One region of the Mesorhizobium sp. B2-6-2 genome, then DNA from elsewhere that is predicted to be linked to it. Evidence: predicted binding sites of a transcription regulator. Region 1 holds the regulator's gene; the other holds the start of a gene.
The links. Region 1 encodes PhoB, which activates phosphate uptake and scavenging genes when phosphate is short. Its sites were predicted from a motif close to TGTCATNNANCTGTCAT; they were not measured.

Region 1 (5,268 bases):
CGCACGCTACATGCTGTTGCGCATCGATAGCCGCACGGGAGCCTGACCGATGTCGACTGCCCAATCGCTTCACCAAAGCCGCAAGCGCAAGAATGGCGTGATGATGACGCTGTGCGTCGTCGCGGCGGGCATCGGGCTGGCCTGGCTGGCGCTGATCCTCGGCGCCCTGCTCTACAAGGGACTTTCCGGGGTGTCGCTCTCCGTGTTCACGGAAATGACGCCGCCGCCCGGCGATGCCGGCGGCCTGCTCAACGCCATCTACGGCAGCATCGTCATGACGATCATCGGTATCTTCGTCGGCACGCCGATCGGCGTGCTGGCCGGCACCTACATGGCCGAATACGGACGCTTCTCGAAGCTCACGACGGTGGTGCGCTTCATCAACGACATCCTCTTGTCGGCGCCGTCGATCATCATCGGTCTGTTCGTCTACGAGCTGATGGTGCGGCCGATGGGGCACTTCTCGGCGATCGCCGGCGCGGTCGCGCTGTCGATCCTGGTGATCCCCGTCGTGGTGCGCACCACCGAGGACATGCTGAACCTTGTGCCCAACGCGCTGCGCGAAGCAGGCACCGCCATCGGAGCGCCGCGCTGGGTGGTGATCCGCTCGGTTGCCTATCGCGCGGCGCTCTCCGGCATCGTCACCGGCATCCTTTTGGCGATCGCCCGCATCTCCGGCGAGACGGCGCCGCTTCTCTTCACCGCGCTCAACAACCAGTTCTGGTCGAGCAATCTCAATGCGCCGATGGCCAGCCTGCCGGTAACCATCTTCCAGTTCGCTCTCAGCCCCTACGAGGAATGGCAGCAACTGGCCTGGACGGGCGCACTCATAATCACCCTGACGGTTCTCGGGCTGAGCATCATCGCCCGCAGCCTAACCGGACGCAGAGAGGACAGATGAAACCGATGTTGTCCACCGACCTGAACGCAGCCGATACGACCGTCGAGAAGGCCAAGATCGAGGTCAGGAACCTCAATTTCTACTATGGCCAGTCGAAGGCGCTGAAGGACATCAACCTGTCCCTGCCCGAGCGCAGCGTGACCGCCTTCATCGGCCCGTCGGGCTGCGGGAAGTCGACGCTGCTGCGCGTGCTCAACCGCATCTACGAGCTCTATCCGAAGCAGAGCGCCGAGGGCCAGGTGCTGCTCGACGGCAAGAACATCCTCGACCGCTCGCAGGACCTCAACCTGCTCAGGACCAAGATCGGCATGGTGTTCCAGAAGCCGACGCCGTTCCCGATGTCGATCTACGAGAACATCGCTTTCGGCGTCAGGCTCTATGAGAAGATCAGCAAGGCCGAGATGGACGGCCGCGTCGAGCAGGCGCTGAAGCGCGCCGCACTCTGGAACGAGGTCAAGGACAAGCTCAACGCCAGCGGCCTCAGCCTCTCGGGCGGCCAGCAGCAGCGCCTGTGCATCGCCCGTACCGTGGCGGTGAAGCCCGAGGTCATCCTGCTCGACGAGCCGGCCTCGGCGCTCGATCCGCTGTCGACCGCCAAGATCGAGGAACTGATCGACGAGCTGCAGGCCGACTACACGATCGTCATCGTCACCCACAACATGCAGCAGGCGGCGCGTGTGTCGCGGCAGACGGCGTTCATGTATCTGGGCGAGCTGGTGGAGTTCGACCGGACCGAGAAGATCTTCACCTCGCCCCGCGAAAAGCGCACGCAGGACTACATCACCGGCCGCTTCGGCTGAGCTCATACGAGGACATCATCATGGCCGAACATACCGTCGCTTCCTTCGACGAGGATCTGAGACAGATCAGCCGGCTCATAAACGACATGGGCGATCTCGCCAGCTCGATGGTCGGCGCTTCGACCAGAGCCCTGCTCGAGACCGACAATGCCATGGCGCAGCGCGTCGTTTCCGACGATGCCATCATGGACGCGCGCCAGCGCGAGCTCGACGACCGCGCCATCACGCTGATCGCCAAGCGCCAGCCGATGGCCGATGATCTGCGCAACGTGGTCGGCTCGATCCGCATGGCGGGCGACCTCGAACGCATCGGCGATCTCGCCAAGAACATCGCCAAGCGCGTCGGTTCGGTCGGCGTCAGCGCCGCGCCGCGAGACCTCACGCATTCGATCGATTCCATGGCGCAGCTGGTACTGATCCAGGTCCAGGCCGTGATCCAGGAATATACGGTGGGCGACGCCACGGCGCTGGCCAAGCTTCGCAACGACGACGAGCGCATCGACGTCAAATACACATCCGTCTTCCGCGAGCTCCTGACCTACATGATGGAAGACCCGCGCAACATCACCGCCTGCACGCATCTTCTGTTCTGCGCCAAGAATCTCGAGCGCATCGGCGACCATGTGACCAACATCGCCGAGAACGCCTATTATGTGCTGACCGGCACGCAATTGCCCGCGAATCGTCCCAAGCAGGACGAAACGACAATGTCGGCGCCGGCGGCCTGACGAAGGGTATCTGCCAATGATCGCGCCACGCATCATGGTGGTGGAGGACGAGGAGCCGCTTGGGGTGCTGCTCCGCTACAATCTCGAATCCGAGGGTTACCAGGTCGAAGTGGTGACCCGCGGCGACGAGGCCGAAATCCGCCTTCAGGAAAACGTTCCCGACCTGCTCGTGCTCGACTGGATGGTGCCTGCGGTTTCCGGCATCGAGCTCTGCCGGCGCCTCAGGATGCGGCCCGAGACCGAGCGGCTGCCGATCATCATGCTGACCGCGCGGGGCGAGGAAAGCGACCGCGTGCGCGGCCTTTCGACCGGCGCCGACGACTATCTGGTCAAGCCGTTCTCGACACCGGAGTTCATGGCGCGCGTCAAAGCGCTGCTGCGCCGCGCCAAGCCGGAGGTGCTGTCCAGCGTGCTCAAGGTCGGCGACATCGTGCTCGACCGCGAGTCGCACCGCGTCTACCGCAAGAAGAGCGAGATCAGGCTCGGCCCGACCGAGTTCCGGCTGCTCGAATTCATGATGCGTCATCCCGGCCGGGTGTTCTCGCGCAGCCAGCTGCTCGACAATGTCTGGGGCGAGACGATCTATATCGATGAGCGCACCGTCGACGTCCATGTCGGCCGCCTGCGCAAGGCCGTCAACAACGGCCGCATGCCGGACGTCATCCGCACCATCCGCGGCGCGGGTTACGCGATCAGGGAAGATTAGGCCCAGGGCGCCGAAGTCCTGACGGGCCAAGCACTTCCAACATCCGCGCTGGTGAGTAGCCGAGACGCTTGTGCCTCGTCATCCACGGGCGGAGCAAGGAGCGCAGCGACGCAGCGCAGACCCGAGGATCCATTCCGTGATGTCGACGCGCCGCGGCGGTCCAGAATTTTGCACCGCTGCGCTCGACGCGTGAGGTAACGGCATGGATTCCAGGGTTTCCGCGACGGAGCTTCGCTCCTGCTCCGCCCTGGAATGACGAAGCTGTGGGGCCTTCGCTAATTTCAAGCGTCTGCTGCTGTCCCCGGACCTCTTCAAGGCTGCCTCAGGCCACGTTCTTGCCTGCGGCACCCGCTCTCGCCTGGCCTCCCGGCGCGAAAATCTCCTGGTCGACGAAAGTCAGCGCGCGCATGGCGCAGCCTTCGCGGATCAGCGGCAACTCGTTCGGTTCGGTGTCGAAGGAGATCGATTCCGAGTGCTGGCCGCCGGCGGTCTGGGCGATCGCCTCGCGCAGCGCCGGCTCGATCAGGTCGAAGGCGGCCGCGCTGACGCCGACCATGGCAACGGGCGCCGGATCGATGAGGGCGAACAGGCTGCCGAGACCGAAACCAAGCGCTTCGCCGGCCCGGCGATAAGCCTCCCGTTCGGGGCCGTCCCTCTCGCGCGCCTTCGCGGCAAGGGCCCGCATGTCGGCGTCGCCGACGTCGACCGGCTCGGCCTCCTCGCTCATTTTCATGGCGCTGCGCCAGATCGCATAGTTGCCGGCATAGGCCTCAACGCAGCCGCGGCGGCCGCAGCGGCAAAGCGCCCCGCCCGGGCGGTGAATCATGTGGCCGAACTCGCCGCCGGAGGAATGCGTGCCGGTGAACAGCGCACCCTTGAGCACGAGACCCATGCCGATGCCGTGCGACAACAGGATGGCGATGAAGTCGTCGCGATAGCGCTCCGGGTCGCGCCATTGCAGCGCCACCGCCATCATGTTGCAGTCATTCTCCATGGTGGCGGAGATGCCGAATTCCTTCTCGAGGATGTCGGCGAAAGGAATGTCGGTCAGCGGCGTTATCGGCGACCAGAGCATGGCGCGTGCATGCGAATCTGTGATGCCCTGGATGCCCATGGCGATGCGGGCGACGCTGCCAATGTCGAGGTCGGGATCCTGCAGCCGGCGCCGCACGATCGCCACGCATTCGCCGATCAGCTCGTCGCGGGGCATGCCAAGCGTGTCCAGGCGCTGCTGCTCCTCGGCAACAACTTGGCCGGCATAATCGATCACGGCGACCGACAGGAAGTTCAGCGACAACACCACGGTCAGCACCGCGGCGGCTTCAGGGCTCAGCGCCAGGCCGATCTGCGGCCGGCCGCGTTTCAACGCCGCCGGCTCGCTGGCCTTGCTTTCGGTGAGAATGCCCTCCTGGATCAGGTCGGCGGAGATCGCCGAAATGGTCGAGTGGCTGAGCCCGGTGGTGGCGGCAATTTCGGTCCGTGATGGCTGACCGGCGCGGCGTACCGCCGAAATCACCATGGCCCGGTTGCGCCGGCGCAAATCGTCGTGGCGGATTCCGACCGACATTGTTTCGCATGTCCTCCCCGGTCATCGCGGCCTTGTGATAATGCCATGGCCTGTCGCTGACACGCTAGGGATTGTGGCAGAAGCCAGGGGTTATGTCATTATTTATTGCGGATGCCGAAAAAAATGCATGGACCCATCAAAACCCATCAGAATCTCGGTTGACAGCGTCGTTATGCTGGACCACTATTTTTTTGAGGCTCGAAAAAAAGCCTCTGTGCCGGCCTTCGGGCCAGTCTGGGTCGCGCCGCACTGGCGCAGGGAGGATATCATGAAGAAATTTGCAGCCGCCATTCTGGCGGGCGTTGCCATGTCGCTGACGCTGGCGTCCGTGGCCGAGGCGAAGGACAAGGTGATCGGCGTGTCGTGGTCGAATTTCCAGGAAGAGCGCTGGAAAACCGACGAAGCAGCGATGAAGGCCGCCATCGAGGCCGCCGGCGACAAGTATATTTCGGCCGACGCGCAGTCCAATCCGGGCAAGCAGCTGACCGACGTCGAAAGCCTGATCTCGCAGGGCGCCAACGCGCTGATCATCCTTGCACAGGATGCCTCGGCAATCGGCCCGGCGG
Region 2 (5,268 bases), on a different contig from region 1:
GGCGATCGCCTCGCCGATGCCTCCCGATGCACCGGTGACGAGCGCCTTGCGGCCGGTCAGTTCGAACATTTTCCAACCTCATTTTTGCGCGCCACAGGCGATGCGCGTTCCGTATACGTTAAATCGTCCAAACCGTGCCAGAAATCTTCGGCATTAAGGATATTTTCCTGTCCAAGCCCGATGCTCTTCACGACCTCAGCTGCGAGGCGATAGTCCTCACGGTCTCGCGAGCGCTGGACCTTGCTCCGCCTTGGCTTTGATCTGACCATATCGCACCTATGATAGGTTCCTAGCCAAGCGCCGCCAGCGCCGCCTCGACCTCCGCCGCCGTGCCGATGGCGCCGGTGGCGATGTCGCGGTTGATGCGGCGCGCCAGGCCCGACAGCACCCTGCCTGCGCCGACTTCATAGAGGCTCGCGACGCCGTTGGCGCCAAACCATTCCACCGTCTCTCGCCAACGCACGCGGGCGACCACCTGCTCGACCAAGCGGCGGGCGATCTCATCGGGGTCGCTGGTCGGGGTTACGGTGACGTTCGAGACGATCGGAACCACCGGCGCGGATTTCGCGACACCGGCCAGTGCCTCGCGCATGATGTCGGCGGCCGGCGTCATCAGCGCCGAATGAAAGGGGGCGGAAACCTGCAGCATCAGCGCCCGCTTGGCGCCTTTTTCGGTGCACAGCTTCGCCGCCAGCTCGACCGCCGGCCTGGCGCCGGAGATCACCAGCTGGCCGCCGCCATTGTCGTTGGCGACCTGGCAGACGGAGCCGTTGCCGACCTCGCGAGCTGCCTCGGCGCAAGCGGACTCGACGTCGGCCTGTTCCAGCCCGATGATCGCGGCCATGGCGCCCTCGCCGGCCGGCACCGCCGCCTGCATGGCGTTGCCGCGGGTCCGAAGTAGCCGCGCCGCGTCACCGACCGAAACGAAGCCGGCCGCGGCAAGCGCGGAATATTCACCAAGCGAATGGCCGGCGACATAAGCCACCTTGTCCTTCAAAGAGAAGCCGCGCGCTTCGAGCGCGCGCATCGCCGCCAGCGACACCGCCATCAGCGCCGGCTGGGCGTTGGCGGTCAGCGTCAGCGTCTCTTCCGGTCCTTCCCAGATGAGTTTCGACAGTTTTTCGCCGAGCGCGGCGTCCACTTCCTCGAAGACGCGGCGTGCTTCGGGGAATGCATCGGCGAGGTCCTTACCCATGCCGACGGCCTGGCTGCCCTGTCCCGGAAAGGTGAATGCGACGGCCATTTGAGGTCTCTCCAGAGGCTGATTTTGTCTGCCTCTGGCGCAAGGCGGACAGCCAAGTCAAGCCCGCAGGCGTCTCTTCGGCCTGCATTTCGGCCGGAAGAACCGGCTGACTGCCTGTTCCAAAAGGCCTTTTACTTGATCACACCTGATGAAAACCGCTCACGTTTAGTTTGCTGGCTCTTCTTATTTCCGCCACAGGCGCTAGCTTTGCGTGACATTTCGATGACAGTAGCGTGACGCGAGTGGAAGACGCGTGACAAGGGCCGGGGAAGCAAAGTGGCAAGGATCAGGAAAGGCGCGGCCAAACCCGCGCCGCAATTTTTGGAAGACGATCCGTCCACCGGCTATCTGCCGGGACGAGCCTGGCCGACCGTACGCTACGGCCTGTCGACGCTTCTTGCCTCAGCCCTGCTCGTCTTCGCGATCGAGCTGATCGTACGCGGCGATTTCTTCGGCACAGTCGATTTCTTCATGCAGCCCTTCAAGCCCGGCTGGACCACCATCATCGTCTTCGCCCTGGTGCTGCTCGGACTGGACGCCATACTCGGCCGCAGCCACCAGAGCCTGATGATCGTGGCGCCGCTGACGCTGGCGCTGGCCTTTGTCGGCCACCAGAAATCGCGTTACCTCGGCGACCCGCTCTATCCCACGGATTTCCTGTTTGCCCGCCAGATCGTGGCGCTGATGCCGCTTCTGGTGCGCGAGCGCCCGTGGACGGCCGTCATGCTGGCGGTCGGCATCGTCGGTGGCCTGACGCTGCTCGTCTACGGCTGGCGGACCTGGCGCCGGCGAGTGCCCATCCTCAGCCGCAAGGGCCGCCTGGCGCGGCTGGCGCTTGCCGTGCCGCTGCTCGCCTTCTTCGTCTCGATCATGGACTACGCCACCTTCTCGTGGACGCGCGACCGGCTGCAGATCATCCCGATCATGTGGGACCAGAAGGAGAACTACGCCTCCAACGGCTTTGCGCTGGCCTTCGCGATGAACGTGCCGATGGCGCATGTCGCGGCGCCGCCCGGCTATTCCGAGAAGACGATGGCCGCGATCCAGCGCCCCGACGTCGCCGCTTCCGTGCCGGACGAGAAGCCGGATATCGTGGTGGTGATGAGCGAATCCTTCTGGGATCCGACGCATCTGCCCGGCGTCACCATCAAGCCCGACCCGATCCCGACGGTCAGGGCGTTGCGCTCCGGCTCGATGTTCTCGCCCGAGTTCGGGGGCATGACGGCCAATATCGAGTTCGAGGCGCTGACCGGCTTTTCCAACGCCTTCCTGCCGGCCGGCTCGATCCCCTATCAGCAATATGTGCGCACCCCGACGCCGTCGCTGGCGACCTTCCTGAAGAGCCAGGGCTACCGGGCGCGCGCCATCCATCCCGGCACCAACTGGTTCTGGAACCGCGGCGCCGTCTATGCCGATTTCGGCTTCAACGACTTTCGCTCCGAAGAGACGCTGCCGCCGATGGAAAAGCGCGGGCCGCTGGCTTCCGACGCGGCGATGACCGACGAGATCATCCGCGAGGCCGACGCCAGCGACGATCCGGTGTTCCTGTTCGCCGTCAGTCTGCAGAACCACGGTCCTTACGAGCCCTACCGCTACTACAACCCGACGCATTCGATCGACGCGCCGATCAGTTCCTGGGCGCGGGAATCGCTGCTTTCCTATGCCGAGGGGTCGGCCGACGCCGACCGCGGCCTGCAGCGCCTGATCGACTGGGCGAAGGCCCGCCAGCGGCCGACCATCATCGCCTTCTTCGGCGACCATCTGCCGCCGCTCGGACCTGTGTATGTCGAGACCGGCTTCCTCAAGGACAATGTCGCGCCGCGCAAGGAGCCGGCGGTCGCCGCGCTCGAACACCACGACACGCCTTTGGTCATCTGGTCGAACCGCTCCGGTCCGGTCGAGAACATTGGCTCGGTGAGCCCGGCCTTCCTGCCCTACCATATCCTGACCACGGCAGGCATCAGCCACCCCTATTACACCGGCTTCCTCGGCGCGCTGCGCGAACACTACCGGGTGGTCGACCGCAACCTGCTCCTGTCGCCCGTGGGCGAAGCAACGCCGGATTGGGCGAGGCAGAAGCAGATCGATCCGAAGATCAACGATTTCCGGCTCATCCAATACGACATGATGTTCGGCAAGCGGCTCTCGGCGCCCGACTTCTTCCCCGAGACGGTGAACAGGCTGGTCGCGCATACAAGCTGAGCTGAGCGCGGTCACAGCCGATCGCGGCTATCCCGGTCCGTGGCGGGAAACGATGCTTCGATGCCGGGCTTTGGAAAAGTTTTGTCGCTGCGATTTAGAGCAATTCCAGGAAAAGTGTGAGCGGTTTTCCGTCCGGAATTGCCTAAAAAACAAAGAGACAGGGCGTTTCGCCGTTTCCGTGAAACGGTGAAACGCACTAGAAGTCAAAAGCCTGGAACGGGCTGGACTTTTCCACTCAGCCGAGCGCCAAGAGTCAAAGCGGCCGGAAAATTCTTGATCACGGCGCGCATGGCCGACGCGCCACCTGGCCCAAGCGCTATTTTGGCGATCAAGGCCGCGGCACGCAGACGGGTCGAGAATTGCCGACGCCATTCGCGTTCGTAGCGATGCCCGGCGGCGTCGCGGTCCTCGTGACCTTTGCCCGATGCGATCAGTTCTCGCGCAAGCAGCCAGCCCGATTGCAGCGCCATCGAAATCCCTTCGGCGATGACAGGATGCGATTCGCCCGCGATATTGCCGACACGGAAGATGCCCTGATCGTAGCCGGCCCGGATGCCGGGATGAATCGGCCCCGCAGCCAGCCATGGGCCATCCAATTCGGCACCTGCCAGCGCAGTTCGCACGCCTCGGCACGAGTCCAGGACGTGGCGCGATACCGCATCCGCCGCCGCAATATTTCCAAAGCGCCGGCGCAGCCCGGACAGAACATCGCGGCGGATACAGCAGGAGATTGAAACCCGGCCATGGTCCGCAGTTACCATCCCGCCATATCCGCCGGGGAATACCAGCAGCGGCATCAGATCGGGCGCCAGCGCGGCGCCGGTAAAATGCGCCTTGAAGCCGAAAAGATCGGAAGGTTGGCTCGTTCTTTCAAGCTGGCTCGGAAGTTTCCCGGTTTCCCAGGATCCGTGCGCGGCAATGATGACAGGTGTGCTGAGCAGCTTCTGTTGCTGGTCCGACTCCACAGTCAGAAATTGCAAGTCATCGCGCCGGCGGATGGCGACTGCCTTGCAAGGCTGGAGGATCTCGACACCCGCACGTTCGGCGGCCTGCAGCAGGATGGTGTCCAGACGATCGCGGCCGAGCGCGCGGCCGAGACCCGTCTTGGCGCCCGGCATTCGCGCCTGCGCCGAGACATCGCCCGAAAAGAACCCGACACGCCTTATTTGAGGGCCGGCTTCCGCGCGCCAGCTCTCGCCGACGCCCAGTTGATCGAGCAAGGCAAGGCTGGTGCCCGACATGAATTCGCCGCAGACCTTGCGGCGAGGAAATACCACCTTCTCCACCATTGCCACCGACCAACCATGTTGGGCGAGTGCTATGGCGGTGGAACTGCCGGCAGGGCCGGCACCGATGACAATTGCGTCGTGCATCATTTCGTGTCGGGCGTGCTGGCGCCGACAAATCCTTGCGTGAACAGGCCTCTGCGGCCCTCCATCACGGGCGTTCCACCCGACAGTTGCCACAATTGTGAAAGTTCCGTGCCGCGAAAACCGGCGCGCACACTTTGCGCTGCATCATTCAGCGTTACCGCGCAGGCGCCGATCAATCGCAGGAACCGTGTCGCCACAAGCGGCACCTTGGCTCTCAACGGCTCCGTGGCGACGAGCATCGGGGCCATCGTCATCATCCGAGAAAACAGCTCCTGCAGACGGATGTCGTCGAAGTGGTGGAGGATAAGGTTGGCGCAAACAAGGTCGAAGGGCCTGTCCTGGGTCCAATCGAACAGATCCGCAGTCACGGGCTGCGCCCGCCAGCCCAATTCGGCGAAGGACCTGCGCAAGTCCTCGCCTATTAGGCCGATCCTGTCGACCATGACGATC

Region 2: a site for PhoB is predicted at 1,455-1,471, ahead of FJ419_RS26345 (LTA synthase family protein). Genes of this name have one in related genera too.

What each region holds. Positions count from the first base shown of each region.
Region 1 covers NZ_VFUG01000005.1:192,070-197,337, reverse strand. Annotated here, with positions in the region: gene pstC (phosphate ABC transporter permease subunit PstC) at 1-46, shown strand, start outside; gene pstA (phosphate ABC transporter permease PstA) at 50-901, shown strand; gene pstB (phosphate ABC transporter ATP-binding protein PstB) at 898-1,701, shown strand; gene phoU (phosphate signaling complex protein PhoU) at 1,722-2,429, shown strand; gene phoB (phosphate regulon transcriptional regulator PhoB) at 2,446-3,135, shown strand; gene FJ419_RS13425 (ROK family protein) at 3,458-4,702, opposite strand; gene xylF (D-xylose ABC transporter substrate-binding protein) at 4,971-5,268, shown strand, end outside.
Region 2 covers NZ_VFUG01000020.1:49,706-54,973, forward strand. Annotated here, with positions in the region: gene fabG (3-oxoacyl-[acyl-carrier-protein] reductase) at 1-69, opposite strand, end outside; gene fabD (ACP S-malonyltransferase) at 290-1,243, opposite strand; gene FJ419_RS26345 (LTA synthase family protein) at 1,520-3,445, shown strand; gene FJ419_RS26350 (NAD(P)/FAD-dependent oxidoreductase) at 3,649-4,821, opposite strand; gene FJ419_RS31305 (class I SAM-dependent methyltransferase) at 4,818-5,268, opposite strand, start outside.